DNA from 2 places in the Pseudoxanthomonas putridarboris genome. Region 1 is predicted to be linked to the other one. Evidence: predicted binding sites of a transcription regulator. Region 1 holds the regulator's gene; the other holds the start of a gene.
The links. Region 1 encodes FliA, which starts transcription of late flagellar genes. Its sites were predicted from a motif close to TAAAGTTTNNCNNNCNNNGGCCGATAA; they were not measured.
Positions count from the first base shown of each region.

Region 1 (14,688 bases):
CTACAGCGAGGTGCCGGAGGACAAGCGGCTCAAGCTGGTGGGGACGATCAGTTGAGAGCCGGGATTCGGGATTCGAGATTGGGGATTCGCAAGAGCGGTTCCCTTCAAGCGGAGAGAGCAGGAATGAAATTGGCGACGACATCGAAAAGGCCTCGACGAATAGGACGTACCGCTTGCGCTGTTACCAATCCCCAATCCCGAATCACGAATCCCGGCCCTTCAAAATGAAAATCAAACGCTTCGTCGCCGCCGACATGCGCACCGCCTTCGCGATGGTCCGGCAGGAACACGGGCCGGATGCGGTCATCCTGTCCAACCGGGTGACCGAGGACGGCGTGGAAATCGTCGCCGCCAGCAACTACGACGAGGCGCTGGTGCAGCGCACGCTGGACGCCATGCGCCCCGCCGCGCCGGCGCCCGCGCTGCATCCGCTGCTGGACCCGTCGCCCGCCCAAGCGTCCCACAGGACGGCGGTGGATGGCACGCGCAGCACCGCCAGGAACGCCGCCGCGCCGTCGCCGGCCGAAGAGGCCGCCAGCTATTTCCTTTCGCGTCGCCAGGGCAATCCGCCGCAGGCCACGCAGGGCACGGACATCGCCCCGCCGGCGCAGGAACCGCCGCGCGCGCAGGAATCCGCGCCCACCGCGCGAATCCCCGCAAACCGCCCGGCCGCGCCGATGATCGAACCCCCGTCGTTCGCCGCCAAGCTGGCCGCATGCCTGCCGCCGCTGCCCGCCAACGAACCGGCCAACGAACCGGTCATCCAGGCGCCGGCCGCCATCAAGCGGGAAACGGTCGTCGAAGCCGCGCCGCGCGCGGACGCCGCGACCAGGCGCGACGCCAGCGACGCCCTCGATTTCGACGCCCTGCTGCCCGCCATCGCACCCCCGGTCGCGATCCCGGAGCCGGTCGACAACGTCGCCGCGCTGCATGCCCACCCGCCGGCGGCGCCGGTCGCCGGCCAGGTGCCCACGCCTTCCGCCGTCATCGTGCCGACCCTGACCGTGGTCGCCGACAACGCCAGCCAGGCGCGCGAGAGCGACGAGCAACTGGTGCAGATGCGCAGCGAGCTGGCCTCGATGCGCGAGATGATCGAACGCGAGATGCACCGCCTCACCGACGAACGCCTGCGCGGTTCGCCGGTGCGCATGCAGGCGATGGAACTGATGGAGGACTACGGCTTCGACGCCGGCATCACCCGCGACATCGCGTTGCAGATTCCCGCCGACACCGAAGCCCACCGCGGCCGCGGCCTGATGCTGGGCCTGCTGTCGAAGAAGCTGCCGGTCACCGACACCGATCCGCTGGAAACCGGCGGCGTGATCGCCCTGGTCGGCCCGACCGGCGCCGGCAAGACCACCACCATCGCCAAGCTGGCCGCCTGCTTCGCCGAGCGCCACAACGCCCGCGACGTGGCGCTGGTCACCACCGACACCGTGCGCGTCGGCGGCCGCGAACAACTCCATGGCTACGGCCGCCGGCTGGGCATCGCCGTGCACGAGGCCGACAGCGCCGAAAGCCTGGCGCAGGTGCTGCACCGCCTGCGCGACTACAAGCTGGTGCTGATCGACACCGCCGGCCTGGGCCAGCGCGACCGCAACCTGGTCGGCCAGCTCAACTGGCTGCGCGCGTCCGGACAGGTCAAGACCCTGCTGGTGCTGCCGGCCAACTCGCATTTCGGCGACCTGGACGAAGTGGTCCGCCGCTTCAGCAGCGTGCAACCGCAGGGCGTGGTGCTGACCAAGCTTGACGAGACCGGTCGCCTCGGCAGCGCGCTGTCGGTGGTCGTGGACCACCAGTTGCCGATGGCCTGGGTGACCGACGGCCAGCGCGTGCCGGACGACCTGCATCGCGCCAACAGCGCGCACCTCGTGCTGCGCCTGGACCAGTTGCGCCGCGAAGCCGATGAACCCTGCTCTCCCGAGGCCAGCCATGTCGCCTGATCACCTGCTGCAGACCAATCCGCGCAACACGCCACCGCTGCCGGGGGCCTTCCACCCGGTGCGCGTCATCGCCATCACCGGCGGCAAGGGCGGCGTGGGCAAGACCAACGTGTCGGTGAACCTCGCCGTCTCGCTGGCCGAACAGGGCAAGCGCACGCTGCTGATGGACGCCGACCTGGGCCTGGCCAACGTGGACGTGCTGCTGGGCCTGTCGCCCAAGTTCACCCTGGCCGACCTGGTGGCCGGCCGCTGCCAGCTGGATGACGTGCTGGTCGAAGGCCCCGAGGGCGTGCTGATCGTGCCGGCCTCGTCGGGTTTCCGGCACATGGCCGAACTCTCGCCGGCCGAGCACGTCGGCCTGGTCAACGTGTTCTCCGAACTGCAGCGCGCCCTGGACGTGATGGTGGTGGACACCGCCGCCGGCATCACCGACAGCGTGCTGACCTTCTGCCAGGCCGCGCAGGACACCGTGGTGGTGGTCTGCGACGAACCCGCCTCGATCACCGACGCCTACGCGCTGATCAAGGTGCTGGCGCGCGAACGCGGCCTGGACCGCGTGCACGTCATCGCCAACATGGTCCGCGACCCCAACGAGGGCCGCAAGCTGTACGAGAAGCTGGCGCGCGTGTGCGAGCGCTTCCTCGGCGACGTCGCCCTGCACTACCTGGGCGCGGTGCCGCAGGACGACTGGCTGCGCCGCGCCGTGCAGCGCCAGCAGGCCGTCGTGAAGGCCTACCCGGGCAGCCCGTCGGCGCGCGCCATCGCCGAGATCGCCCGCACGGCCGCCCGCTGGCAGCCGCCGGCCGGCGCGCGCGGCAACGTCGAGTTCTTCGTCGAACGCCTGATCTCGCCGCGCGGGGTGGCCGCATGAACACCGCCGCCGCCCAATACCGCGCCGTGCAACGCAGCACCGCCACCGACTTCGTCGCCCAGCATTCGGACCTGGTGCGCCGCATCGCCCACCACCTGGCGGCGCGCCTGCCGGCCAGCGTGGAGATCGACGACCTGATCCAGGCCGGCATGATCGGCCTGATCGAAGCCTCGCGCAGCTACGACGCCGAACAGGGCGCCTCGTTCGAGACTTACGCCTCCATCCGCATCCGCGGCTCGATGATCGACGAGATCCGCCGCGGCGACTGGGTGCCGCGCTCGGTCCACCGCCGCGCGCGCCAGGCCGCCGCCACCGTGCGCGAGATCGAACAGCGCACCGGCCGCGCCGCCATCGCCACCGAAGTGGCCGCCGCCATGGAGATGCCGCTGCCGGAATACCTGCGGCTGATGGAGGACGCCGCGCGCGGCCAGGTGCTGAGCCTGGAATCGCACATCGACGACCACGGCGAACCCAACACCTCGCGCACCGGCGGCCCATCGCCGCAGCAGAACCTGGAGCGCGGCGAGTTCCGCCAGCAACTGGTCAAGGCCATCGGTCAGTTGCCCGAGCGCGAGCAACTGGTGCTGTCCATGTACTACGAACAGGAACTGAACCTGAAGGAGATCGGCGCCGTGCTGGGCGTCAGCGAATCGCGCGTGTGCCAGATCCACGGCCAGGCCATGGTCCGCCTGCGCGGCCGCCTGCAGGTGTTCGAGAAAGCGGATGCGGGGCTGGAAGACGAGTGAGGGTGCCGGTCCCGTAGGAGCGCCCCATGGGCGCGATGCTCTTCGACCCGATCACGCAAGAGCATCGCGGGCATGGCCCGCTCCTACAGCCCAATCCGGCTCCGGCCCCTCCTGCCCCTAAACATTTCCTCCCGCCGGCCGATACCGCCACAAGACCCACCGTCCACGCCGCACCGGAGCACCCGTGACCGCCAACAAGAACATGCGCATCCTGATCGTGGACGACTTCTCCACCATGCGTCGCATCATCAAGAACCTGCTCAACGACCTGGGCTACACCAACACCGCCGAGGCCGAGGACGGCAACAGCGCGCTGACCGCGCTGGGCCAGGGCAGTTTCGACTTCGTGGTCACCGACTGGAACATGCCCGGCATGACCGGCATCGAACTGCTCAGGGCCATCCGCGCCGACGATCGCTACAAGACCCTGCCGGTGCTGATGGTGACCGCCGAGGCCAAGCGCGAGCAGATCATCGAAGCCGCGCAGGCCGGCGTGAACGGCTACATCATCAAGCCGTTCACCGCGCAGACGCTGGAAGAGAAGCTGGGCAAGATCTTCGAACGCCTGGGAGCGGCTGCCTGATGAACGCCGTCGCCGATGCCACCGGCGCGCGAGCCGCGCTGGTGGAAAGACTGCAGCACGCGCTCGACGCGCTGGAACAGGGCGACGAAGCCGGCTGGCGCCGCGAACTGGACGCCATCGCCGCCTGGCGCACTCAGCCGATGATGCAGGGCCTGGGCCGGCTGGCCCGCGAACTGGCGCAGACGCTGGGCGAACTGCCGCCCACCGACGCCGGCGAGCTGGACGACGCCTGCGCGCGCCTGGACCACGTCGTCGCGATGACCGAACAGGCCAGCCACACCACGCTGGACCTGGCCGAGCAGTGCCGCGGCTACGCCAACGAACTCAAGCACACCGCCCTGTTGCCCGAACAGGCCGTGCTGGTCGACCGGATCGGCAAGGGCCTGTCGGACATGGCGCTGGCGCAGAGCTACCAGGACCTCACCGGCCAGATCATCCGCCGCGTCGCCGGCATCGTGCGCCGCGTGCACGAAGGCTTCGGCGCGCTGGGACTGCCGCCGGAACAGAAAAAGACTTCAGAACTCGCCGGCCCGGCCGTTGCCGGTCTTGACCGCAATGCGTTCTCGCAGGACGACGCCGACGACCTGCTCTCCGGGCTGGGCCTGTAAAGGCCGGGATTCGGGATTGGGGAGTCGGGATTCGCAACACGCCCGTTGCTCCCGCTTCATCGAGTCGCCGGCTCACGCACCTTGCTTCCAACGAATCCCCAATCACGAATCCCGAATCCCCGCGCCCATCCATGTCCGCCGTCACCCCCGAAATCGCAGCCGACTTCCTGATCGAAGCCCAGGAAATCCTCGATCGCCTGGGCGAGCAGTTGGTCGCGCTGGAACAGGACCCGGCCGACGGCGCGCAGTTGAACGCGGTGTTCCGCGGCTTCCACACGCTCAAGGGCGGCGCCGGCTTCCTCGGCATCCAGGCCATGGTCAACCTGTGCCATGCCGCCGAGGAGGCCCTGGGCATGGTGCGCGCCGGCCAGGCCACGCTGGAACCGCACCACTTCGACGCCGCGCAGCAGTCGCTGGACTACCTGCAGCAGCAACTCGACGCCGTGGGCGCGGGCGAGGAACCGCCGCACGCGCCGGCCACGCTGATCGAACAGTTCGACATGCACGTCGTCGCCGCGCCCGCGAAAGCCTCCGCGCCCGCCGCCGCATCGTCCGCCGGCGGCGACCTGATCAGCGACGACGAATTCGAGGCCTTGCTGGACCAGTTGCACGGCGGCGCCCCGCCGACGGCGAAAGCGCCATCATCCGGCAACGACCTGATCAGCGAGGACGAATTCGAATCCCTGCTGGACCAGTTGCATGGTGGCGCGCCTCCAGGCGCCAAACCGGCGAGCCCGGCGCCCGCCGTCGCGGCACCGCCCGTGCCCGCGCCGCCGAAGCCCGCGCCCGCGGCCAAGCCCGCCGCCAAGCCAGCCAGCGAAGCCGAGCAGACCATCCGCGTGGACACCAAGCGGCTGGACGCCATCGTCAACCTGGTCGGCGAACTGGTGCTGTCGCGCAATCGCCTGAAGACGCTGCGCGCGCGCATCCGCGACGAGGAACTGGATCGCGCCGTCAGCAGCCTGGACATCGCCACCGCCCGCCTCCAGAGCGCGGTGATGCGCACGCGCATGCAGCCGGTGGGCAAGGTGTTCTCGCGCTTTCCCAAGGTCGCCCGCGACGTGGCGCGCACGCTGCAGAAGGAAGTCGACCTGGAACTGGTCGGCGCCGACACCGAGCTGGACCGCAACCTGGTGGAAGCGCTGGCCGACCCGCTGGTGCACCTGGTGCGCAACGCCATCGACCACGGCGTCGAACTGCCCGACCTGCGCGAAGCCTGCGGCAAGCCGCGCCAGGGGCGCGTGCGCCTGTCAGCGCAGCAGGAAGGCGATTTCGTCACCATCGAGATCCGCGACGACGGCGCCGGCATCGACCCCGAACGCCTGCGCGCGAAGGCGCTGGAAAAGGGCCTGATCGATCCCGAGGCCGCCGCGCGCCTGTCGCACGACGAATGCCTGCAGCTGATCTTCCTGCCCGGCTTCTCCACCAAGGCCGAGGTCACCGACATTTCCGGCCGCGGCGTCGGCATGGACGTGGTGCAGTCGCGCATCCGCGAGCTGAGCGGGCAGATCACCATCCATTCCGACGTCGGCCGCGGCAGTCGCTTCATCATCCGCGTGCCGTTGACGCTGGCCATCCTGCCGACCCTGCTGGTGCAGGCCGGCGAGCCGGTCTACGCGCTGCCGCTGGCGCGCGTGCTGGAAGTGCTGCACGCGCCGGCCACCAGCCTGCGCTGGTTCGACGGCCAGGCCGTGCTGGACCGGCAGTCGCACACCCTGCCGCTGGTGGACCTGCGCCAGTGGCTGGACGTGGAACCGATGGTCGCGCCGCTGCTCACCGTCGTGGTGCTGCAGATGGGCGAACAGCGCTTCGGCCTGGTCGTGGACCAGGTGCGCGGCCGCGAGGAAGTCGTCATCAAGCCGCTGCCGCGCGCCGTGCGCGGCCTGCGCGGCTATGCCGGCGCCACCCTGATCGGCGACGGCCGCATGGCCCTGATCCTGGACGTGGACGGCCTGCGCGCGACGGCGTGACTGCTTCCTTGTAGGAGCGCCCTCGGGCGTGATGCTCTTGTCTTCGATGATGGAAAGGCATCGCGCCCATGGGGCGCTCCTACGGGCACGTCATGTGGTTACGGTGCGATGACGCCGTGACCCACGTCGCGACTCACGTCGCTCCTACAGTGCATCCACCTCAAGTCCCACCCCTTCGGGCCGATAGATCAGCACATGGACATCTTCAGCCTCATCGGACTCATCCTGGCGCTGGTCGCCCTGGTGGGCGGCAGCATCCTCAAGGGCGCGGGCCTGTCGTCGCTGTGGTCGTCGGCCGCGTTCGTGATCGTCATCCTGGGCACCATCGCGGCGATCCTGGTGCATACCCCGCCGTCGGTGTTCAAGCGCGCGCTGTCGATCTCGCGCTGGGTGATCCGTCCGCCCGGCAAGAACGGCGACGAGCTGGTCGGCCAGATCGTCGAGTGGAGCAACATCGCGCGCAAGCAGGGCCTGCTGGGGCTGGAACCGCTGGTCAACGAACAGGACGACCCGTTCCTCAGGAAGGGCCTGCAGATGCTGGTGGACGGCGTGGAGCCGGAATCCATCCGCCACATGATGGAAATCGACCTCAACGGCCAGGAACACCAGGACATGGCCGCCGCCAGGGTATTCGAGGCGATGGGCGTGTACGCGCCCACGCTGGGCATCATCGGCGCCGTGTTCGGCCTGATCGCGGTGATGAAGAACCTGGCCGACCCCAGCAAGCTGGGCCACGGCATCGCCGCCGCGTTCACCGCCACCATCTACGGCATCGCCTCGGCCAACCTGTTCTTCCTGCCCATCGCCGCCAAGCTCAAGAGCGTGATCGGCGGCCGCAGCCGCGAGCAGGAAATGATCATCGAGGGCCTGATCGCGATCGCGCAGGGCGAGAATCCGCGCAACATCGAGGCCAAGCTGGCCGGCTTCCTGCACTGACCCGGCGGAGCGACGGCGATGGCGCGCAGGCGAAACGACGAGCACATCAATCACGAGGCCTGGGCGATCCCCTACGCCGACCTGATGACGCTGCTGCTGGCCTTCTTCGTGGTGATGTACGCCATCTCCACCATCAACGAGGGCAAGTACCGGGTGATGGCCGATGCGCTCACGGCCGCCTTCGGCGGCGCGCCGCGCACGATCAACCCGGTGCAGGTGGGCAACCACCAGTTGCAGGGCGCCGATTTCGACCGCCCCTCGCCGATCAAGTCCGGCGCCAAGCGGGGCCCGTCCGCGCCCTCGCCGGCTCCCAACGTCACCCTGCTGGCCGCGATGGCCTCGCAGATGAACGTGCCGGTCACCGCCAAGGGCCTGCAGAACGCGCAGGCCGAGCTGCAGCGCATCGCCCAGGACCTGGAGAAAGCGCTGGCGCCGCTGATCGACGAGAAACTGGTCGTGATCAAGCGCGCCGAGCTGTGGATCGAGGTGCAGATCAACAGCGACATCCTGTTCCCGACCGGTTCGGCCGCGCTGGACCCGAAGGCGCAGGACACCGTGTCCCGGCTGGCCGGCGTGCTCGCCGACGTGCCCAACTCGGTGCGCGTGGAGGGCTATACCGACGATCGTCCCATCAATACCTGGCAGTTCCCGTCCAACTGGGAACTGTCCTCGGCCCGCGCCGCCAGCGTGGTGCACCTGTTCGTGCGCGACGGGATCCCGCCGGAGCGGCTGGCGATGATCGGCTACGGCGAGTTCCGACCGATCGGCGACAACGCCACCGTGGAGGGCCGCAACGCCAACCGCCGCGTGCTGCTGGTGATCCTGGCCAGCCAGGCCGGGCCGGCACCGGAATTGCATGCGCAGGACACGGCCGACGTTCCGCCGCCGTCGGTGATCTCGCTGCCGCCGCTGCCGCAGACCGCCGCGTCGTCCGTGCCGGGGGGCGCCAACGGTGTCCCGGGTCCATGAAGGAGTGAACTGATGCGTGTGTGGGCAATCGCCAACCAGAAGGGCGGCGTCGGCAAGACGACCACCACCCTCGCCCTGGGGCGCGGGCTGGCGATGCGCGGATCGCGCGTGCTGCTGGTGGACCTGGACCCGCACGCCTCGCTGACGCGTGCCTTCGGCGTGGCCGCCGAACCGCCGCCGGCCGGCGTGCTGGACCTGTTCGACGAACATCCGCCGGAACTGGCGCGCGTCGTGCGCGCGACCGAGATAGAGAACCTGGGCTTCATCGCCGCCCAGACCGCACTGGCCACGCTGGAACGCCGCAGCGCCACCCAGCCGGGCCTGGGCCTGGCCCTGTCGAACGCATTGGCGCGTGGCGGCGGCGCCTACGACTACGTGCTGTTCGACTGCGCGCCCACGCTGGGCCTGCTGATGGTCAACGCGCTGGCCGCGGCCGACCACGTCATCATCCCCACCCAGACCGAACCGCTGGCGCTGCACGGCCTGAAGGGCATGTGCCGCACCGCCGACATGATCGAGCGCTCGCGCCGCCGTCCGCTGCCGGTGTCCGTGCTGCCCACGCTGCACGATCGCCGCACCCGCACCGGCGCCGACACGCTGAAGGCGATGCAGGACGAATACGGCGAATGCGTCTGGAACGACGCCATTCCCAACGACACCCGCATCTGCAGCGTCGAAGTGCTGACGCGCTCCACGCCGGCCGCGCAGTATCCGGGGCGCGGCCTGTCCGCCTACCGGCGCGCGCTGGACTGGCTGCTGCTGACCGAAGCCCGCTTCACGGAGCAGGCGGCATGACCACGCCCGCCGTGCTGGACGACTACCTGCTGGACCTGTTGGGCGACCTGGGCGCCACACCCGCGCGGCCGGCCGCCGGCGAGGCGGCTCCCGACGGTTCGCCGGCGACGGCCGACGTCGCGCCCCTGGCGGCCGAGGCCGTCGTTGCTTCCGGAACCTCCACGGCCGATCCCGACGATGCGGCCACGAAGGAAGCCTCTCCGGAACCCGCGCCTGTTCCGCCCGCCCCCGCCCCCGCCCCCGCCCCCGCCCCCGCGCCCGCGCCCGTCCTGGCCGTCGCACCGGTGCGGCCCGGCAGCGAAAGCGAGCTGATCACCGACGACGAATTCGAAGCGCTGCTGGACCAGTTGCATGGCGGCGGCGCGCCGACCGACCGCACCGCGACCGCGACGGCCAGCGAAGCGGCGACCATGCCCCCGGCCGCCCCGCCCTTGCCGGTGCCGCCCGCGGCCATCGCGGCGGCCGCGCCGACGCCGAAACCCACGCCCGCGACGGCACTGCCGCCGTTGCCCAGCAAGCCCTACCTGCAAGCGCCCATCGACACCGGCCAGCGCCGCCGCGCCACCGAGCGCAAGACCCGCTGGCTGCGCCTGCGCTGCGACCAGCAGCACTACGCACTGGAACTGCTGAAGGTGCAGGAAGTCGTCCTGCCGGCCACCCTGCTGCCGCTGCGCGGCGCCGCCCACCACATGCTGGGCGTGATGAACCTGCGCGGCCAGGTGGTGCCGGTCATCGACCTGGGCCTGTACCTGGGCCGCCGCCAGGTGGAAACCGACGCCACCACGCGCGTGGTGGTGCTGGAGGAAAACGGCGAAACCCTCGGCCTGCGCGTCACCGCGGTGGAGGACGTGGCCAACCTGACCGACCAGCAGATCGAGCCGCCCGACAACGCCCGCGTCGGCCGCATCACCCATCCGCTGTTCCGCGGCGTGGCGCGGCTGCACGAGCGCGCGGTGATCCTGCTGGATGCCTCGCAGTTGTTGAAGTGAGGTTGTTGGTTGTTGGTTGTTGGTTGTTGGTTGTTGGTTGTTGGTTGCGGGTTCCAGGAACCAGGAACCGACAACCAGCATCCAGCCCGATTCCCCAACCCCGTCACACATTCACGCGCCACCCTCAAGACCGCGCCGACCCCGCCGATACCCCATCAGAGCCGCCCTTCCGGAGACAAGATGAGCGCAGTGCCATTGGGTGACGACCTCGGTATCGAGGCCGCCACCGACCTCAAACAGCATCTCGCGCCGCACCTGGCGCAGCCGCACACGCTGGTGCTGGATGCGGGCGCCGTGCAGCGCATCCACACCGCCAGCCTGCAAGTGCTGTGCAGCTTCGTCAGGCAGCGGCGGCAGGCGGGGCTGGCCACCGATTTCGGCGCCGCCAGCCAGAGTTTCCGCGACGCCGCGCGCCTGCTGGGCGTGGGACCGCAACTGGGCCTCGCCGCCTCCGACAACGACAAAGACAATTCGCAACAAGTGGAGAACGCTGCATGAGCGCACGTATTCTGGTAGTGGACGATTCGGCCTCGATGCGACAGATGGTCGCTTTCGCCCTTACCTCGGCCGGTTACGCCGTGGACGAAGCCGAAGACGGCCAGGTCGCGCTGGGACGTGCGCAGGGACAGAAGTTCAACGCCGTGGTCACCGACGTCAACATGCCCAACATGGACGGCATCTCGCTGATCCGCGCGCTGCGCGGCCTGCCGGACTACAAGTTCACGCCCATGCTGATGCTGACCACCGAGTCCGCGGCCGACAAGAAGGCCGAGGGCAGGGCCGCCGGCGCCACCGGCTGGCTGGTCAAGCCGTTCAACCCGGAACAACTGGTCGCCACCGTCCAGAAGGTCCTGGGCTGATCCCTGCCCCACCGTCCTCCACACCGCACACCGCCACAGGTCTCCACCGCAATGAACATGGACATGCAGCGTTTCCACGCCACGTTCTTCGAGGAAAGCCGTGAAGGGCTGGAAGCGATGGAGGCCGGCCTGCTGTCGCTGGAACAGGGCAGCCGCGACGGCGACCTGATCAATTCGATCTTCCGCGCCGCGCATTCGATCAAGGGCGGCTCGGCGACGTTCGGCTTCGACGCCATCGCCGGCCTGACCCATGTGCTGGAAACCCTGCTGGACGAACTGCGCGCCGGCCAGCGCGCCGTCAGCGTGCCCGCCATCGACGCCATGCTCGCTTCGGTGGATGTGCTGCGCGCGCTGCTGGCCGAAGCCGAACACGGCACGCCGGCCGACCCGGCCGCGGTGCAGGCGATCAAGGACCGCTTGAACGCGGTGCTGACCGGCGGCGAAACGACCGCCGCCGCGAACGCCGAAACCGCCAAGGGCGAGGAGACGCCGGAAGGCTGGCGGATCGGCTTCACCCCGGCGCCCTCGCTGTTCATGAGCGGCAACGACCCGCTGCGCATCATCCGCGAACTGGAACACCTGGCGCCGCTGGAAGTCGCGTGCAGGCTGGACCGCCTGCCCGGCTTCGAGCAGATGGATCCGCTGGAAGCCTATCTGGCGTGGGACCTGGGCCTGATCGGCAAGGTGCCGCGCAGCGCCATCGACGACGTCTTCGCCTGGGTGGCGGACGATTGCGAGCTGGACATCCAGCCGATGCAGCGCGACGCCATCCCGGTCGCCGCCGTGGCGGCGGCCGCGCAGGCCACCGCCGGCGTCGCGGCCGCCGCGCCAACGGCGTCCGGCGCCGCCAACGACACCGCGGAAACCTCCATCCGCGTCAGCGTCGACAAGATCGACGGCCTGATCAACCTGGTCGGCGAACTGGTCATCACCCAGGCGATGCTCAAGCAGGTCTCCGGCGTGCTGGACCAGGCACAGTGCGAACGCCTGTTCGCCGGCCTCGACCTGCTGGAACGCAACACCCGCGACCTGCAGGAAGCGGTGATCGGCGTGCGCATGCTGCCGGTGGACGCGGTGTTCCGCCGCTTCCCCCGCCTGGTGCGCGACCTGTCCGCGCGCCTGGGCAAGCAGGTGCGCCTGCGCACGGTCGGCGAAGGCACCGAACTGGACAAGGGCCTGATCGAACGCATCGCCGATCCGCTGGTGCACCTGGTCCGCAACTCCATCGACCATGGCCTGGAACTGCCCGAAACGCGCCGCGAGGCGAGCAAGGACGAGACCGGCACCATCACCCTGGCGGCCTCGCACCAGGGCGGCCACATCGTCATCGAGGTCAGCGACGACGGCCGTGGCCTGAACCGCGACCGCATCCTGGCCAAGGCCAGCGAGCGCGGCCTGGCCGTGCCGGAAAACCCCACCGACGCGCAGGTGTGGGACCTGATCTTCCAGCCCGGCTTCTCCACCGCCGAGGCGGTGACCGATCTCTCCGGCCGCGGCGTGGGCATGGACGTGGTCCGCCGCAACATCCAGGCGCTGGGCGGCGAAGTGCAGCTGGAAAGCGCCGCCGGCAACGGCACCCGCGTGGTGATCCGCCTGCCGCTGACCCTGGCCATCCTGGACGGCATGGCCGTGTCGGTCGGCGAGGAAACCCTGATCCTGCCGCTGGGCTACGTGCTGGAAGCGCTGCAGCCGCAGGCCGAGGACGTGCGCACCATCGCCGGCGACGGCCGCGTGCTGCGCGTGCGCGGCGAATACCTGCCGATGGTGGCGCTGAACGAGTACTACCGCTACGGCGACCCGCGCAGCGCCGATCCGCTGGTGGTCGTGGTGGAAGCCGACGGCCAGAAGCTGGCACTGGAAGTGGACGAGCTGATCGGCCAGCAGCAGGTCGTGGTGAAGAACATCGAGAACAACTATCGCCGCATCGACGGCATCTCCGGCGCCACCATCCTGGGCGACGGCCGCGTGGCCCTGATCGTGGATGTCGGCGGCCTGGTACGCTCGCGCCGCGTGCCGCAGGCGGCCTGACGCACCGCCCCATCCGCGTCCCTCCTGCGTTGCGTGCGGACGCGGCCCGCCGGGCCATGGCGAATATGTGAAGGCGGATGCCGCGCGGCGCGGGCTGTGTTCACCCTGACGTGTTCGAACTGCGCGCGCAGGTGCACTTCTGATCCGGGCCGGCGGCGGGCGCACGCCGCGCATCACACTCGGCGCACGACACGCCCGACAGTTCCGGTAAACGCGATTACGTTCCCTCCGGACGGTCATCAAGAAGCCTGCGCGGCCGCCGTTACTCCCCTTGCAGACGACGCAACGCCGGCACGGCCGATGCGGGACGGGAAGCCCCTTGTCGAGACCCCAACGTCCACGTCCCCGTGGGCGCCGGCCGCCGCACGCCTTGCCTGCCCAACCGGAGATATCCCTACATGAAATGGTTCCAGAACCTGTCCATCGCCCGGAAGCTGGCGATGGCCTTCACCACCACCACCCTGCTGACCCTGCTGCTGGGCAGCTTTTCGCTGTGGCGCCTGGACGTGGGCGACGCGCGGATGAGCGAAGTCAACGAGAACTGGATGCCCGCCGTGCAGCATCTGGGCGAGATGCGCGTGCAACTGGGCGAGTTCCGCGCCTACGAGCAGGCGCAGCTGACCAAGCAGGGGGACGTCGCCGAGATCGCCGACTACGATAAGCGGCTGGCCGACACCCGGGCGATGATCGAGGCTTCGGAAGCCGCCTACAACGCCATCCCGGCCGAATCCCTGCCCGAGGAACTGGCGCTGTACCAGAAGGTGGAAGCCGCGCGCGCGGCCTACTTCGAGGCGCACGACCGCATCGCTGCCGCCGTGGCCGACGATGACTTCGCGACCGCCCAGGCCGTCTCGGGCAGCGCGTCGCGCCAGCTGCGCCGCGAGCTGTTCGAACACCTGAAGGCGCTCTCGCAATACAACGTCGATCACCTGGCCAAGGATGTCGTCGCCTCCAAGCTCGCCCACCAGCGCACCGTGGTCACGATGGTCGCGGGCCTGGCGCTGGTACTGGCGCTGGCCGGATTGCTTAGCTGGTCGATCACCCGCTCCATCGTCAAGCCGGTCGGCGAAGCCGTGCGCGCGGCCAACGACGTCTCCGCCGGCAAGCTGGACGGCAGGATCGATGCCAGCCGCCGCGACGAAGTGGGCCAGTTGTTGTCGGCCATGCAGCGCATGCAGACGCAGGTGCAAGCGGTCATCCAGGCCCAGAGCGAGATGGCCGTGCGCCACGACGAAGGCCAGATCAGCTTCCGCATGGACGATTCGCGCTTCCCCGGCGAATACGGTCGCATGGTCCGCGACACCAACGCGCTGGTCGCCTCGCACATCGCGGTGAAGCTGCGCCTGGTGGAGATCATGCAGCGCTACGCCATCGGCGACCTGTCGATGGA
Region 1 covers NZ_JBBWWT010000003.1:26,853-41,540, reverse strand. The annotation lists gene flhA (flagellar biosynthesis protein FlhA) at 1-55, shown strand, start outside; gene flhF (flagellar biosynthesis GTPase FlhF) at 225-1,943, shown strand; gene AAD027_RS07660 (MinD/ParA family protein) at 1,933-2,814, shown strand; gene AAD027_RS07655 (RNA polymerase sigma factor FliA) at 2,811-3,560, shown strand; gene cheY (chemotaxis response regulator CheY) at 3,763-4,143, shown strand; gene AAD027_RS07645 (protein phosphatase CheZ) at 4,143-4,751, shown strand; gene AAD027_RS07640 (chemotaxis protein CheA) at 4,883-6,721, shown strand; gene AAD027_RS07635 (flagellar motor protein) at 6,917-7,657, shown strand; gene motD (flagellar motor protein MotD) at 7,676-8,626, shown strand; gene AAD027_RS07625 (ParA family protein) at 8,639-9,421, shown strand; gene AAD027_RS07620 (chemotaxis protein CheW) at 9,418-10,410, shown strand; gene AAD027_RS07615 (STAS domain-containing protein) at 10,591-10,908, shown strand; gene AAD027_RS07610 (response regulator) at 10,905-11,270, shown strand; gene AAD027_RS07605 (chemotaxis protein CheA) at 11,322-13,298, shown strand; gene AAD027_RS07600 (methyl-accepting chemotaxis protein) at 13,697-14,688, shown strand, end outside.

Region 2 (14,688 bases), on a different contig from region 1:
AACATGCCGGCCGCGCGCATGCCCGCGCCTTGCAGGACGCGGTTCCGCTGGCGCTGGTGTTCTTCGACATCGACCATTTCAAGGCCATCAACGATGAGCACGGCCATGAAGGCGGCGACGCCGTCCTGCAGCGCCTGGGCACCATCATCAAGGCGCGCGCGGGCGACGGCGGCATTTCCGCCCGCATCGGCGGCGAGGAATTCGCGGTGCTGTTGACCGGTGAAAGCGCCGCGTCGGCGACGGCTTTCGCGGAGCGCGTGCGCGCCGAATTCGCCAAGGGCCATGACGGCATGCAGGCCACCGTCTGCGCGGGCATCGCGTACCACCGCAAGGGCGATACGCTGCGCGAACAGATGCGCCAGGCCGACCTTGCGCTCTATGCCGCCAAGCACGCCGGCCGCGACCGCGTGATGGTGGCCGCCCGGCCGGCCTGACCGGGCGATCCGGTCGCCGGTCCGGTGTTCCGCTCCCGCTCCGGTGTCAGGCGTTCGTGGTTTCCTGCGGCTTCAGCCGTTGCCATACCGCGCGCATGATGGGCTGTGCGCGGTACCAGCCGATCGGCGTGGACGGGCAGTAGCGCCGCAGGCGCTCACGCAGGGCCGGGGCCACTTCGTCGAAGGCTTGCCGGTGGTGCAGCAGGTAGCCGTCGTAGCCCACCTTGAGGCAGGTTTCCAGGTCGTTGACGGTGGCGCCGACCACCTGGAAGGTGGTCTCGTGCAAACGCGTCTTCCAGTAGGCCAACTCGGCATCGATGTCCACGATCTGAGTGGTGGCGAAGGTGTTGCGTAGGTGCTGGCTTGCCATGTTGTCATCCCTGTCTGTTGCGTTGAACGACGAAGGATGAGTCTTGGTTCGAGGCAGTGAGGATTAAGTGAAATAAAGATGTATTTAACCCTTGATTAACGCGTGCGGTGATTTCTGTTCATCTTTGCGACGACGGCGTGAGTGCAGCGTGCGTCGCCCGGCCTACAAACGGTTCGTGAGTGCCACCACGGTCGCGCGTTCTTCCATGGCCTCGCGTGGAAGTCCCGACAGCGGTGCGTCGCTGCCCAGCGGCGCGCGCATGCGCCGCCACACCCGCATCACGACGTCCTGCGCGATGGGCCACTCCAACCGCGCGCGGCGGGGCAGGCTGCGTTCGTAGCGGCCGGCAAGGGCGGGCATCAGGTCGGCCAGCGTCTCGCGGTGCGCCATCAGGTAGGTGTCGTAGGCGAACTTCAGCGTGGGCACGTAGTACCGGAAAGGCGTACCCGATCGGTGGAAGGGCCACTGAGTATGGCAGGTTTCCCAGAAGCGCAGCTCGGCATGGATGTCGATCGCGGCGCAGGGTAGGTCGCTGCCGGGGAGTGTGAAAGCGGGCGTTTCCTGCAGGGGCAACATCGTTTTCGCTCCACGGCCTTTGGACCCTGGCAGGGTGAGCGGAAACCATGAAGTGCGGTTTACTCCCGGAAGACAGCCGCGTTGCACTCCAGGGCGGCGTCATCGCTCGTGCCCCGTGATGCGAGGCGGCACGGTCAATGCAGGGTGCCCGCGGGCCCGATGCTGCCGTCCAGCCAGCGCCAGGTTTCGCGCAGCAGCGTGCGTGCGATGCTCCAGTCCGGCCCGGCGTCGCCGCGCAGCAGTTCCCACTGGTTCTCCAGTTCGCCTTCCGCGTCCAGGTCGAGCTGCCCGCCGTAGTCCGGATGCGTGGCCGCCGCCAGTGCGTAGGCATGGCAGGCGTCTTCCCAGCTCATCTCCGGATGCAGGCGGATGCGCCGCAGGTAGTCGTGGGTGCTGAAAGCGGCGAACCTGTCCGTGTGCTGCCTGTCGACCGCGGCGGCGGCAGGGACCTGCGCGCGCGGCGAAGATTCGTGGGCATGCGGCCGCGTCCGCTGCAGTGTTTCCAGGTGTTCGCGGTAGCGTCTGCGATCCATGGCAGGCATCTCATGCTGGGGACTACCGTGTTATCGCGTGGAGCGTTACCCCGTCGTGAGCGATCTGTGCGCATGGCGATCACATCGCTGACTGTTTTTCGCAGGCCGCGCCGCCCGCGACTTGCTCGCGTCTCACCGGCTGCGACGCGGATCGGGTCAGATGCCGCGACTTCTTCGCGAGCGCCCCCGATGCCTGGTCAGACCGGTTTGCTGAGACAACTCGAATCCGAGACCGTGCTGCTGCCGGCGACCGCCGGCGATGGCACCGCCTTGGCCGAACGGCTGGCGGCCAAGTACCACGACCGCGTCACCGGGCGCTTCGTCATCCCCGGTCGCGAAGGACGCTACGCGGAACTGCCCGCCGACCTGCCGGAACCGCTCGCGCGCGCCTTGCGGGCGCGCGGCATCGCCCGGCTGTACTCCCACCAGGCCGAGGCGTGGCGGCACGCGCAGGAAGGGCATCACCTGGCCGTGGTCACGCCCACCGCCTCGGGAAAATCGCTGTGCTACACGATGCCCGTGGCGTCGTCGGCGTTGTCGCGCCGGGGCAAGGCGCTGTACCTGTTCCCGGCCAAGGCGCTGGCGCAGGACCAGGTGGCCGAACTGCTGGACCTGAGCAAGGCGGGCGACCTGGGCCTGAAGGCCTTCACCTTCGACGGCGACACCCCGGGCGACGCGCGCCAGGCGATCCGCCTGCACGGCGACATCGTGGTCAGCAACCCGGACATGCTGCACCAGGCCATCCTGCCTCACCACACCAAGTGGGCGCAGTTCTTCGAGAACCTGCGCTACGTGGTGATCGACGAGGTGCACACCTACCGCGGCGTGTTCGGCAGCCACGTGGCCAACGTGCTGCGGCGGCTCAAGCGCGTGTGCGCGTTCTACGGCGCCAGCCCGCAGTTCATCCTGTGCTCGGCCACCATCGGCAATCCGCAGGCGCATGCCGAGGCGCTGCTGGAGCTGCCGGTTCACGCCATCACCGAGTCCGGCGCGCCCAGCGGCGACAAGCACGTGCTGCTGTGGAACCCGCCGGTGGTCAACCCCGACCTGGGCCTGCGCGCCTCCGCGCGTTCGCAGAGCAACCGGATCGCGCGGCTGGCGATCAAGGCCGGGCTGAAGACGCTGGTGTTCGCGCAGTCGCGGACGATGGTGGAAGTGCTGACCAAGTACCTCAAGGACGTGTTCGACCACGATCCGCGCAAGCCGGCGCGCATCCGCGCCTACCGCGGCGGCTACCTGCCCACCGAGCGCCGCGAGGCCGAGCGCGCGATGCGCGATGGCCGCGTGGATGGGATCGTCTCGACGTCGGCACTGGAACTGGGCGTGGACATCGGCAGCCTGGACGCGGTGGTGCTGAACGGCTATCCGGGTTCCATCGCCGCCACCTGGCAGCGCTTCGGCCGCGCGGGGCGCCGGCAGCAGGCGTCGCTGGGCATCCTGGTGGCCAGTTCGCAGCCGCTGGACCAGTACGTGGTGCGGCACCCGGAGTTCTTCGCCGACAGCCCGCCGGAACACGCCCGCATCGCGCCGGACCAGCCGATGATCCTGCTGGACCACATCCGCTGCGCGGCGTTCGAGCTGCCGTTCCTGACCGGCGAAGGATTCGGCCCCATCGATCCTTCGCCTTTCCTGCAACTGCTGGACGAGGACAGCGTGGTGCACCGCGAAGGCGACCGCTACGAGTGGATCGCCGACAGCTACCCGGCCAACGCGGTCGGCCTGCGTTCGGTGGCCGACGGCAACTTCGTGGTGGTGGACCGCACCGACGGCCGCCAGGCCATCATCGCCGAAGTGGATTTCAGCGCCGCGCCGCTGACGCTGTACGAAGGCGCCATCCACATGATCCAGTCCACGCCGTACCAGGTCGAGCGGCTGGACTGGGAAGGCCGCAAGGCCTACGTCGTCCGCACCCACGTGGACTACTACACCGACGCCATCGACTACACCAAGCTGAAGGTGCTGGAACGCTTCGACGGCGGCATCGCCGGGCAGGGCACCTGCCACCACGGCGAGGTGCACGTGGTGCGGCGCGTGGCCGGCTACAAGAAGATCCGCTACTACACGCACGAGAACATCGGCTACGGCCCGGTCAACCTGCCGGACCAGGAAATGCACACCACCAGCGTGTGGTGGCAACTGCCGCCGCTGGTGCTGGAATCGGCCTTCGAGTCGCGGCAGGAAGCGCTGGATGGCTTCCTCGGCGCGTCGTACGCGCTGCACATCGCCGCCACCGTGGCGGTGATGGCGGAGGGGCGCGACCTGCAGAAGGCGGTGGGCGATGGCGACGGTGCCTGGTTCGCGCTGCCCGATACGCAGGGCAGGGGACAACTGCGCGGCGGCGAGAGCCAGGTACTGTCGCCGCTGTCGGGCGATCGCTTCATTCCCACCGTCTACCTGTACGACAACTACCCGGGCGGCATCGGCCTGAGCGAACCGCTGTGGCGGCGCCAGCGGGAACTGGTAGGGCGCGCCGTGCAACTGGTCGCCGCGTGCGACTGCCGCGCGGGCTGCCCGGCCTGCGTGGGACCGGTGCTGGCCGTGGACGAGCAGGCCCGGACCACGCCGCGGGCCTTGGCGGCGCGGGTACTGCGCTTGCTGGATGCAGCATGAGCCTGAGCATCGAGAAACTGCAACGGCTGCGCGAGCAGGCGGGGCGGCAGGACGCCGGGCGCGCCGTCGCGCCGGCACCTGCCGCCCCGCCCACGGCCCCCACGCAGGCCGACGATCCGCTGCCGGCGCTGCGACGCATGCTGGGCCTGCGCGAGCGGGCGCGCCCGCCGGTCCGCGCGCGTGCGCCGGACCGGGCCCTGCCGGGCGAGGAGATCGCGCCCGGCCTGCTCTATCTGGAACAGCGGCTGCCCTTCGACGACGTGCCGTTGCGGGTGGATGGCGCCTTCGCCCGCAGCGAACCGATGCCCACGCAGGGAATGCTGTTGTTCGACACCGAGACCACCGGCCTGTCCGGCGGCACCGGCACGCGCGCCTTCATGATCGGCGCATCGGACTTCGTGCCGGGCGGGCTGCGCGTGCGGCAGCTGACGATCACCCACCTGTCGGCCGAGCCGGCGATGCTGCACGAATTCGCCGGCTGGCTCTCCGCGGACACGCGGCTGGTCAGCTACAACGGCCGCTGCTACGACGCGCCGCTGCTCGCCACGCGCTACCGGCTGGCGCGGCTGGCCAGCCCGCTGGCGGAACTGCCGCACCTGGACCTGCTGTTCCCGGCGCGCCGGCGCTATCGCGGCGTGTGGGAGAACTGCCGCCTGGCGACCATCGAGCGCAACGCGCTGGGCATCGTGCGCGAGGACGACCTGCCCGGTTCCGAGGCGCCGGGTGCCTGGCTGCACTACCTGCGCGGCGGCGACGCGGCACTGTTGCGCCGCGTGCTGTCGCACAACTTCCAGGACGTGGTGACGCTGGCGCACCTGTTGCTGCACCTGGCGGGTGATGAAGGCGCCGTGTCGCCGATGCGATAGGAAGGGTTGGCGCCGGCCCACGCAAATCCGTTCGGCGGCATGCACGCGCTGTCGGGGATCCACCGACAGCGCGCCGGGCAGAGTGTGAAGCGTTGCTCAGTCCTTCATGCCCATGTTCAAGAACCACCGGGCACGGCCGACAACCTTGCTAGATTTCATCGGGTACGGACGCCGTGTGCTTGCGTCCGCGTGGCCGCACGAACGATCCAAGGGGAAGTGCTTTGCGCATTCTGTACGTTGGCGATACCGCCTGCCTGCCGGAAGACCTGTCCGACTACATCGGCGACATGGGCGATGAATGGACCGTGGAGGTCGTCGCCGATGGCAACGCCGCCATCTTCGCCGTCGCCAACGGCCCGGTGGACGTGGTGATGACCGGGCCGGCGCTGCCGGACCTGCCGCCGGCCACGCTGCTGGGGCAGATCCGCACGCTGCGGCCGGAGACCATCCGCATCGCCTTGCTGGAAGGCGATGGCGAAAGCCTGGCCGCCCCGATCAAGCTGATCGGCGTGGCGCACCGCTTCCTGCCGCTGCCGCTGTCGTCGGAAACCGTGCTGGAAGCCATCCACAGCCTGGAAGAACTGCGCGACCTGCTGGACAGCCCGCGCCTGCGCCGCGCCATCGGCCGCGTCGAACACCTGCCGTCGCCGCCGCACCTGTACTTCGCGCTGACCCGCGCGCTGGAAGAGGACGAAGGCACCGCCGGCGACATCGCCAAGCTGGTGGCCGGCGATCCGGCCATCGCCGCCAAGGTCCTGCAACTGTGCAACTCGGCCTACTTCTCCAATGGTCGCGCGATCACCGACCTGCGCGCGGCGGTGACGCGGCTGGGCCTGGGCACGCTGCGCGACCTGGTACTGGCCAGCGAAGTGTTCTCGATGAAGACCAACGCCAACATCGACCGGGTCGCGCTGCAGCAACGCGCGCTGCTGGCCTCGCGCCTGGCCGCGAAGATCCTGCCGCGCACCAGCTCGGAGCTGGGCGCCACCGCGGCATTGCTGGCCGACATCGGCCTGCTGCTGCCCGGCGTGCGCGACGAGCGCGATCCGCCCAACCACGATGCGCAGGACGACCGTCCCGGCCATACCGAGGCGGGCGCCTACCTGCTGGGCCTGTGGGGCCTGCCGATGCCGATCGTCGAAGCGGTGGCGTTCCATCGCCAGCCGCAGCGCTCCAGCCTGCGCAGCTTCTGGGTGCCGGGCGCCGTGCACGTGGCCGGCGCACTGGCCAGCAACGAACCGGTGGACGAGGCCTACCTCAAGTCGCTGGGCGTGCTGGACCAGTTGCCCAACTGGCGCCAGATGGCCGAGACGATGGTGGAGCGGGTGGAAGGGCAGGCGGCGTAACGCTCCGCCACGCGGCGGGCCATGGCCCATCGCGACCGCGCTCCAAACAGGTGAAGCCGATCGTTTGCAATCCCGGCGCGCTGCGGCGAGTTCGTCACAGTGCACACAGACGCGCTATCGCGGTGCGGTCGCGACTCACATCGCTCCCACAGGATGCGCGGGCTTCCCATCGAAGCCCACGGCGCCAACGCGCAAAAAAATCCCCGCCGCGAGGGAGCCCGACGGCGGGGGTGCAAGGACTGCATCGAAGCTCGTTTTTTCAGGGCATCCCGGCGGTTCAGCGCATCAGCTTGAACAGCGATAGCGACTGCATCTGCATGAAGACGGTCTGCGCGGCCTGCAGGGCGGTGTTCTCCATCTCGTAGCGGCCGATCGCCTCGGCCCAGTCCAGGTCGCGCAGCGTGGACAGCGTGCCCTTCAGGGTGACGCTGTTGGCTTCGCGCAGGGCGGCGGCATCGTCGATGGCGGACAGCTGCGCGCCGCCGCTGGCGCGGGCGTCGATCATGCTTCCCTGCGCGGTGGCGATGTCGCGCATCGCGCTCTGCAAGCCGTTCTGCATGGCAGCGCGCTGGGCGTCGGTGGTGGGGTTGGTTTCCAGCGTGTCGATCAGGCCGCGCACGGTGGCGAAGATGTCGCGCGTGCCGGCGGGGCCTAGCGTGAAGCTGTCGCCCGCGGCCGGCTGGCCGTCGAGCTTCACCTGCACGCCGGCGAAGGCGATGCTTTCCCCCTTGGCGTAGGTGCCGGAGGCGATCAGCGCGTTGCCGGCGTCGCGCACCTCGTAGGTGTCGGCGCCGATGAAGCTGATCTGGTAGGTGCCGCCGGTCCATGCGCCGGTGTCGGTGACGCTGAAATCCATCAGCAGGCCGGTGCCGGTGTTGCCGGCGGCGGCGCTGCCGTCGATGCGGCCGTCGCCGGTGCGCAGGCGGATGAACACTTCGCTGCCGGGCAGCGTATCGGACACGAACATGTCCGGCGCCACTTCCACCTGCCGCTGGGTCTGGTCGCCGCTGTAGATCACGTTGCCGCCGGCGATGGCGAACGGCGCGCTGCCGTCGGCAGTGCCGCCGAACAGATAGCGGCCGGCGCCGTCGGTGCTGTTGGCCAGGTCCAGCAGGCCGGCGTAGATGGCTTTCAATTCGGTGCTGATGGCGCGGCGGCTGTCGTCGCCCAAGGCGGCGTTGTTGGCCTGGATGGTCAGCTCGTGGATGCGCGCCATCGCGTCGCCGACCTGGGTCAGCGCGTTCTCCTGCAGCCCCAGCCGGTTCTGCACGGCATTGCCATTCATCGCGAAGCGTTCCAGTTCGGCCAGTGCGCGGTCCAGGCCCACGGCGGTGCCGGCCGCGACCGGGTCGTCCTTCGCGGTGACCAGCTTCAGTCCGCTGGAAAGCTGCTGCTGGGTGTGCGCCAGCTTGGCCTGCTTGGCCAGCATGGTGCTGATCGACTGCTGGTACATCATGCCGGTGGAGATGCGGTAGTTCATCGGCGGGTGGCTCCCAGCAGCGACTGGAACAGGGTGTCGGCGGCGGCGATGATCTGCGCGGCGGCCTGGTAGGCCTGCTGCAGGCGCATCAGGTCGGCGGCTTCCTCGTCCAGGTTGACGCCGGAAATCGAATCGCGCGCGGCCTGCGCCTGGTCGTGGATGACTTGCTGCGCCTGCGCGGAATAGTCCGCCTGGCGCGCGGCCGAGCCGACCTGCGTGGTCAGTCCGCCGATCGCGCCGTTGAGGGTCAGCGTGCCGCCGTTGAGCACGCGCGCGTCGTCCAGGTTGGCCAGCAGCGTGGCGTTGCCGTTGTCGCTGGAATTGGCGCCGGTGGGCGATACGGTGAAGGTGTCGCCGGCCGCGGGCGCGCCGTCCAGCGTCAGGCTCCAGCCGTTGTAGGCGATGGTCTGTCCCGGCGTGTACGCGAACGGCCCGTTGCCGTCGATGGTGTACTGGTTGGCGTCGATGAACTCGATATCCACCGGCGCCAGCAGGTTGGCGTTGGCGGTGTCGGTGATCTTCAATCCGCTCGGCTTGCCGGTGCCGGTGTTGGCCAGGTCGATGGTGGTCTTGACCGGCGTGGCCGCCGCGATGCGGCCGGGATCGGTGATCGCCACGCTGATGTTGCCTGCGGCGCCGGCGGTGGGTTGCAGCAGGAAGCGGTCGTTGGTCGCCGGCGTGCCGGAGCCCAGCACCACTTCCACGCCGTTGACGACCAGCGGATCGGCGGCGGTGCCGGTGCCGGTCATCGGGATCGTCGCGCCGGTGTCCGGATGCGTGGCCACCCAGTTGGCGCCGTCGAAGCGCAGCAGCACGTTCTGCCCGTTCAATGCGCCGGCGTCGCCCAGCGCGGTCTGCAGCACGGCGTTGCCGGTGTTGCCGGCATGCGACGACACGCGTGGCGCGGACAGGGCGAAGAAGTCGCCGCCCATCTGGCCGTACAGGTCCATGCCGGCGTTGTGGCCGGCGTTGAAGGTCTGCGCCAGCGAGGTGGCCACGCGGCCCAGTTCGGCCATGGCCGGGTCCAGCACCGTGGTGCGGAATTCGATCAGGCCGCCGATCTGCCCACCGAGCGCGCGCTTGTCCAGGGTGACGCGCTGGCCGTTGGTCTCCAGCGCCACTTGCAGGCGTTCCGGGCGGTAAGGATCGGCCACGGTCACCAGCTTGCTGGCGGTGGCGCCCACCACCAGCGGCTGTCCGCCGGCGCTGAACACGTTGACCAGCCCGCCGTCCTGGATGACCGCATTGCCGCCGGTGTAGCCGACCAGTTCGCTGATCAACTGGTCGCGCCGGTCCAGCAGATCGCCGGAGGGATTCGTGTTGCCGCCGATCTGGCCGTTGAGCTGGGCGATTTCCCTGGCCAGCCGGTTCACTTCGCCGACGGAGGCGGTCAGGCCGGCATTGACTTCGTTGTCCAGGCCGTCCAGGTGCTGGTCGATCTGGCGGAAGCGCGTGGCCAGCGCGTTGGCCTGCGCCAGCAGGCTTTCGCGGTCGGCCGAGCCGGCCGCGTTCGACGACAGCGCGCTGACCGCATCGAAGAACGACGACCACGGCGCGCTGATGCCGGTGGCCTTCTCGGAGAACAGGCTGTCCATGCGGTTGGACAGCACCGACAACTGCTGCAACCGGCTCAGTTCGCCGCCGCTGTCCAGCAGGCGCGAGGTGGCCAGCGAATCGGCCATGCGGCGCACGTCGACGACCTGCACGCCGTTGCCCTGGTAGCCGTAGCCGTAGAACGTGCCGTCGCGCGCCTCCAGCTCGACGCGCTGGCGCGAGTAGCCCGGCGTGTTGATGTTGGCGACGTTGTGGCTGACCGTGGACAGCGCGCGCTGGAAGGCGATCAGGGCGCTGCTGCCGGTGGCGAGAAGGTTGGACATGCGGTCTCCTTGTGTCAGCGCCGCAGGGTGTTGCCAATGGCCGAGCCGACCGCCGAACCGACGGCGTTGCCGACGGTGGAGCCCATCGCCGACAGCACCTTGCCCAGCGTGGGTCCGTTGGCGATGGAGGCGATCTTGTTGGCGTAGGTGGGATCGGTGGCGTAGCCGGCCTTCTGCAAGCCGCGCGCGAAGCCGCTGATGTCCTTGCCCGCGGCCAGCGCCTGCCGGTAGCGCGGGTTGGTCTTCAGCAGCCGCACGTAGTCGGCGAAGCTTTCGGCGGGCGAGGCGTAGGCGCGGAAGTCCGCGGTTTCCGAGTGCCGCACGCCGTTGGTGTACTCGTGGGTGGCGGTGCGGGCGCGTTCGCCCTTCCAGCCGGCGGCCTTGATGCCGAACAGGTTGTGCGCGCTGCCGCCGTCGCCGGTCTTGATGATGCGCTTGCCCCAGCCGGTCTCCAGCGCGGCCTGCGCGACCAGCGCGCGCGGGTCCACGCCCAGTTCCTTCGCCGCGCGCTTGGCGTGGTCCCAGATCTCGGCGACGAAGCGTTCCGGCGTGTTGCGGGCGTACTTGCCGGGATCGGCCGAGGCGACGTTCTCCACGTCCGCGCAGGCGTCGTCGGGGCGGACGGTGAGCGTGTCCAGGGTGATCGGCAGCGGCAGGTCGCCGGTGGGGCGCGATGCGTTGGCGCCACCGGTAATGCCACGGCCGGCGATGGCGTCCAGCATGGCGCCGGATTCGGCCGACGGCATCAGCCGGCGATAGGCGGACAACGCGGTGTCGGCCGGGATGGAGGGCGTGGCGGTGTCGGTGGCCCCCAACTGGCGCGCGATCATCGGCGCCAGGCCCAGTCCACGGCCCTGCGTCATCGCCTTGGCCAACTGCTGGTCGTACATGTCGCGGAAGGTCTGGTTCTCGCCCGGGAACAGCGAGTCGCCGAAGCTGGCGTCGCGCATGCACTTGATCAGCATCTGCGCGAACTGGCCTTCCAGCTTGCGCGCCACGTCGTGGATGCGCGCGTTGTCCGGCTTGCCGCCGGCTTCCGCCAGCGGCATCGCGGGTTGCAGCGCTCCGAGCGACGTCGTGGCCATCAGATCACCTCGAGCTCCGCGCGCAGCGCGCCGGCCTGCTTCAGCGCTTCCAGGATGGCGATCAGGTCGCCGGGCGCGGCGCCGACCTCGTTGACGGCACGGACGATCTCGTCCAGCGAGGTGCCGCCCTCGAACTTGAACATGCGACTGCCTTCCTGGCTGACGGCGACGCTGGACTGCGGCGTCACCACGGTCTGCCCGCCGCGCGAGAATTCGTTGGGCTGGCTGACGTTGGCCGATTCGGTGATGGTGACGGTGAGCGAGCCATGGGTGACGGCGGCCGGCATCACCTTCACCTGCGCGCCGATCACCACGGTGCCGGTGCGGGCGTTGACGATGACCTTGGCCGGCGCGCTGCCGGGCGTCAGTTCCAGGTTCTCCACCTGGGCCAGGAAGTTGACCCGGCGGCTGACGTCGGCCGGCGCGCGCACCGCCACGGTGACGGCGTCCAGCGCGTAGGCGTTGCCGGAACCGAACTGCTGTTCCAGCGCGGCGACCATGCGCGAAACGGTGGTGAAGTCGGCGCGGTGCAGGTTCAGGGTGATGGTGCCGTCGCCGGCCTCCATCGCGTTGGCGACGGCGCGTTCGACGGTGGCGCCGTTGGGAATGCGGCCCACGCTGGGCACGTTGACCGACACGCGCGAGCCGTCGCGGCCCTGCGCGCCGAAACCGCCCACCACCAGATTGCCCTGGGCGATGGCGTACACCTCGCCGTCGGCGCCGCGCAGCGGCGTCATCAGCAGGCTGCCGCCGCGCAGCGAGGTGGCGTTGCCGATCGACGACACGGTGATGTCGATCGGCTGGCCGGGCTTGGCGAAGGCGGGCAGGTCGGCGTGGATGGCCACGGCGGCCACGTTCTTCAGCTGCGGGTTGACGTTGGGCGGCACGTTGACGCCCAGCTCGCCCAGCATGTTCTTCAGGCTCTGCACGGTGAAGGGCGCCTGGCTGGTGCGGTCGCCGCTGCCGTCCAGGCCGACCACCAGGCCGTAGCCCACCAGCGGATTGCTGCGCACGCCGCCGACCTGGGCCAGGTCCTTGATGCGTTCGGCGCGCGCGGCGGGGGACAGGCACAGCAGCACCAGTCCGAGCCAGGCCAGCAGGCCCAGCCAGGTATAGGTGTCGATGCGGCGCGGCTTCTTCGCGGGTGCGGAAGTCGAGCGGTCGGCGTTCGGGGTGTCCATGGCGCGTCGCTCAGTTCGGGAAGATCGGCGAGTTGAAGAACCGGCCCAGCCAGCCCATCGAATTGGATTGCGCGATCGCGCCGCGGCCGCCGTAGGCGATGCGCGCTTCGGCCACCTTGCTGGAGGGGATCGAGTTGTCGGTGCCGATGTCGGCCGGCCGCACGACGCCCTGGATCTGCACCAGCTCGTCGCCCTGGTTCAGGCGCATGTTCTTCTGGCCCTGCACGACCAGGTTGCCGTTGGGCAGGCGCTGGATCACGGTGACGGTCACGCTGCCCTGCAGGCGATTGCTCTGCGCGCTCTTGCCGTTGCCGCTGAAACCGCGGTCGCCGTTGACCGAGGCGCTGAGGATGTCGCGGCCGTTCCAGGTGACCGGCGCGCCGGCGATGTTGGGTGCGGACATGGCGATCTCGGTGCTCTTGTCCACCGAAGTGGTGGCCGAGGTCTGCGCGGTGGTGTTCTCCACCAGGTTGATGGTCAGCAGGTCGCCCACGTCGCGCGCGCGGCGGTCGGCGTACAGGTTCAGGCCGGGACCGGCGCGGTAGATGGAGCCGGCGGTGGCGGGCGCCTGCGCGGCGACGATGGGCTGGATCGGCTGCATCGGCGCGTACGGGCGCACGTCGCCGTAATAGCGCGCGCAGCCCGGCAGCAGCATCAGCGCGCAGGCGAGGGTGGTGGCGGACGTGGTGCGCTTCATGGCGTGCCTCGTGATGGGATGCATCAGACGTTGTTGTTCAGGTAGCCCAGCATGGAATCGGTGGTGGAGATGGCCTTGGCGTTCATCTCGTAGGCGCGCTGGGTCTCGATCATGCTGACCAGCTCTTCCACCACGTTGACGTTGGAACCTTCCAGCGAACCTTGCACCAGGCCGCCCAGGCCGTTGAGGCCGGGGGTGCCGTTCTGCGCGGGACCGGAGGCGGTGGTTTCCACGTACAGGTTCTCGCCCTTGGCCTGCAGGCCCGAGGGATTGACGAAATCGGTGAGCGTCAGCGAACCGATCTCCAGCGCCTGCGCCTGGCCGGCCATCGTCACGCTGATGGTGCCGTCGGCGCCGATGGTCATCGATTGCGCGCCCTCGGGCACCTGGATGCCGGGTTGCACGGGATAGCCGCTGTTGGTGACCAGTTCGCCCTGCGCGTTGATCTGGAACGAGCCGTCGCGCGTGTAGGCGGGCGTGCCGTCGGGCAGCAGCACTTCGAAGAAGCCGCGGCCGTTGACCATCACGTCCAGCGAGCGGCCGGTCTGCTGCGGGTTGCCCTGCTGGAAGTCCTTGGAGGTCGACACCACGCGCACGCCGGTGCCCAGTTGCAGGCCGGACGGCAGCTGCGTCTGCTGCGAGGTGGAGCCGCCGGGCTGGCGCACCTGCTGGTACAGCAGGTCCTCGAAGCTGGCGCGGTCGCGCTTGAAGCCGGTGGTGTTGGTGTTGGCCAGGTTGTTGGAGACCACGGACATGCGCGTCTGCTGCGCATCCAGCCCGGTCTTGGCGACCCAGAGTGCTTGGTTCATGGCGTGGTTCCTCTCTGCGGGAATGGAGAATGGGGAGTCGGGAGTGGGAAACGCCCGGTTCCTCGCATGAGATCAAGCAAGTCCTGTGCCGGAATGGAAGGCGGGATTCCGGCACGGATTTCCGGCGCTCCCGAAAGAACCATCCCGTCATTCCGGCGCAAGCCGGAACCCAGTGCCTTTGCGCTTCAGCCAACCGAAAGCCACCAGGCTCCCGCTTTCATGCTGACTACACACCGGAGTCGCGCAATTCCGAACTCTTGCCGCTCGGCGAGCGAAGTCGCTGGGTTCCGGCTTGCGCCGGAATGACGGGATGGAGGAATTGGGGTTTCCGGATCCTGATCGGTGATCGCCCACTACCTGTTGGACGCTACGAACCCGTCGGATGCGTAGGGTGCGCCCTGGCGCACCACCGCTCTCCGACGCACGCGGTCCAAGCCCCTCTCCCACCGGGAGAGGGGTTGGGGTGAGGGCCGAACGAAGCCCGTCTGTTTCTTGTCTCCTGCATCGGTTACATGCGGAATTCACTAGAAACGTTCATTTTCGTTGAACGCGGAACGTGCACCTCCGGATTGGCCCCCTGTCGCTTCCGACGTGGCGCGCTCGCCGCGAGGCGTCACTTTCTTTGCTTGTGCAAAGAAAGTAACCAAAGAAAGCACACCCCAGGCGGCGCGCCCTGCGCTTCGCTCCGGGTGCGCAAGCGGGCCGGGAATTTTCGTAAGGCACATCCGTGTGCCATACGAAAACGCCGCCCATCCCGGGCGGCGCCCTACGGGTTTTACCCGGCCCGCTTGCCGCGCCTAAATGGGGGCCCCAAAGGCAACAGC
Region 2 covers NZ_JBBWWT010000013.1:76,116-90,803, forward strand. The annotation lists gene AAD027_RS17980 (GGDEF domain-containing protein) at 1-434, shown strand, start outside; gene AAD027_RS17985 (hypothetical protein) at 481-804, opposite strand; gene AAD027_RS17990 (hypothetical protein) at 967-1,380, opposite strand; gene AAD027_RS17995 (hypothetical protein) at 1,515-1,913, opposite strand; gene AAD027_RS18000 (DEAD/DEAH box helicase) at 2,103-4,523, shown strand; gene AAD027_RS18005 (ribonuclease H-like domain-containing protein) at 4,520-5,389, shown strand; gene AAD027_RS18010 (HDOD domain-containing protein) at 5,611-6,735, shown strand; gene flgL (flagellar hook-associated protein FlgL) at 7,013-8,215, opposite strand; gene flgK (flagellar hook-associated protein FlgK) at 8,212-10,092, opposite strand; gene flgJ (flagellar assembly peptidoglycan hydrolase FlgJ) at 10,107-11,141, opposite strand; gene AAD027_RS18030 (flagellar basal body P-ring protein FlgI) at 11,177-12,358, opposite strand; gene flgH (flagellar basal body L-ring protein FlgH) at 12,369-13,055, opposite strand; gene flgG (flagellar basal-body rod protein FlgG) at 13,079-13,864, opposite strand.
Region 2: the regulator FliA is predicted to act here: its motif matches at 5,506-5,532, upstream of AAD027_RS18010 (HDOD domain-containing protein).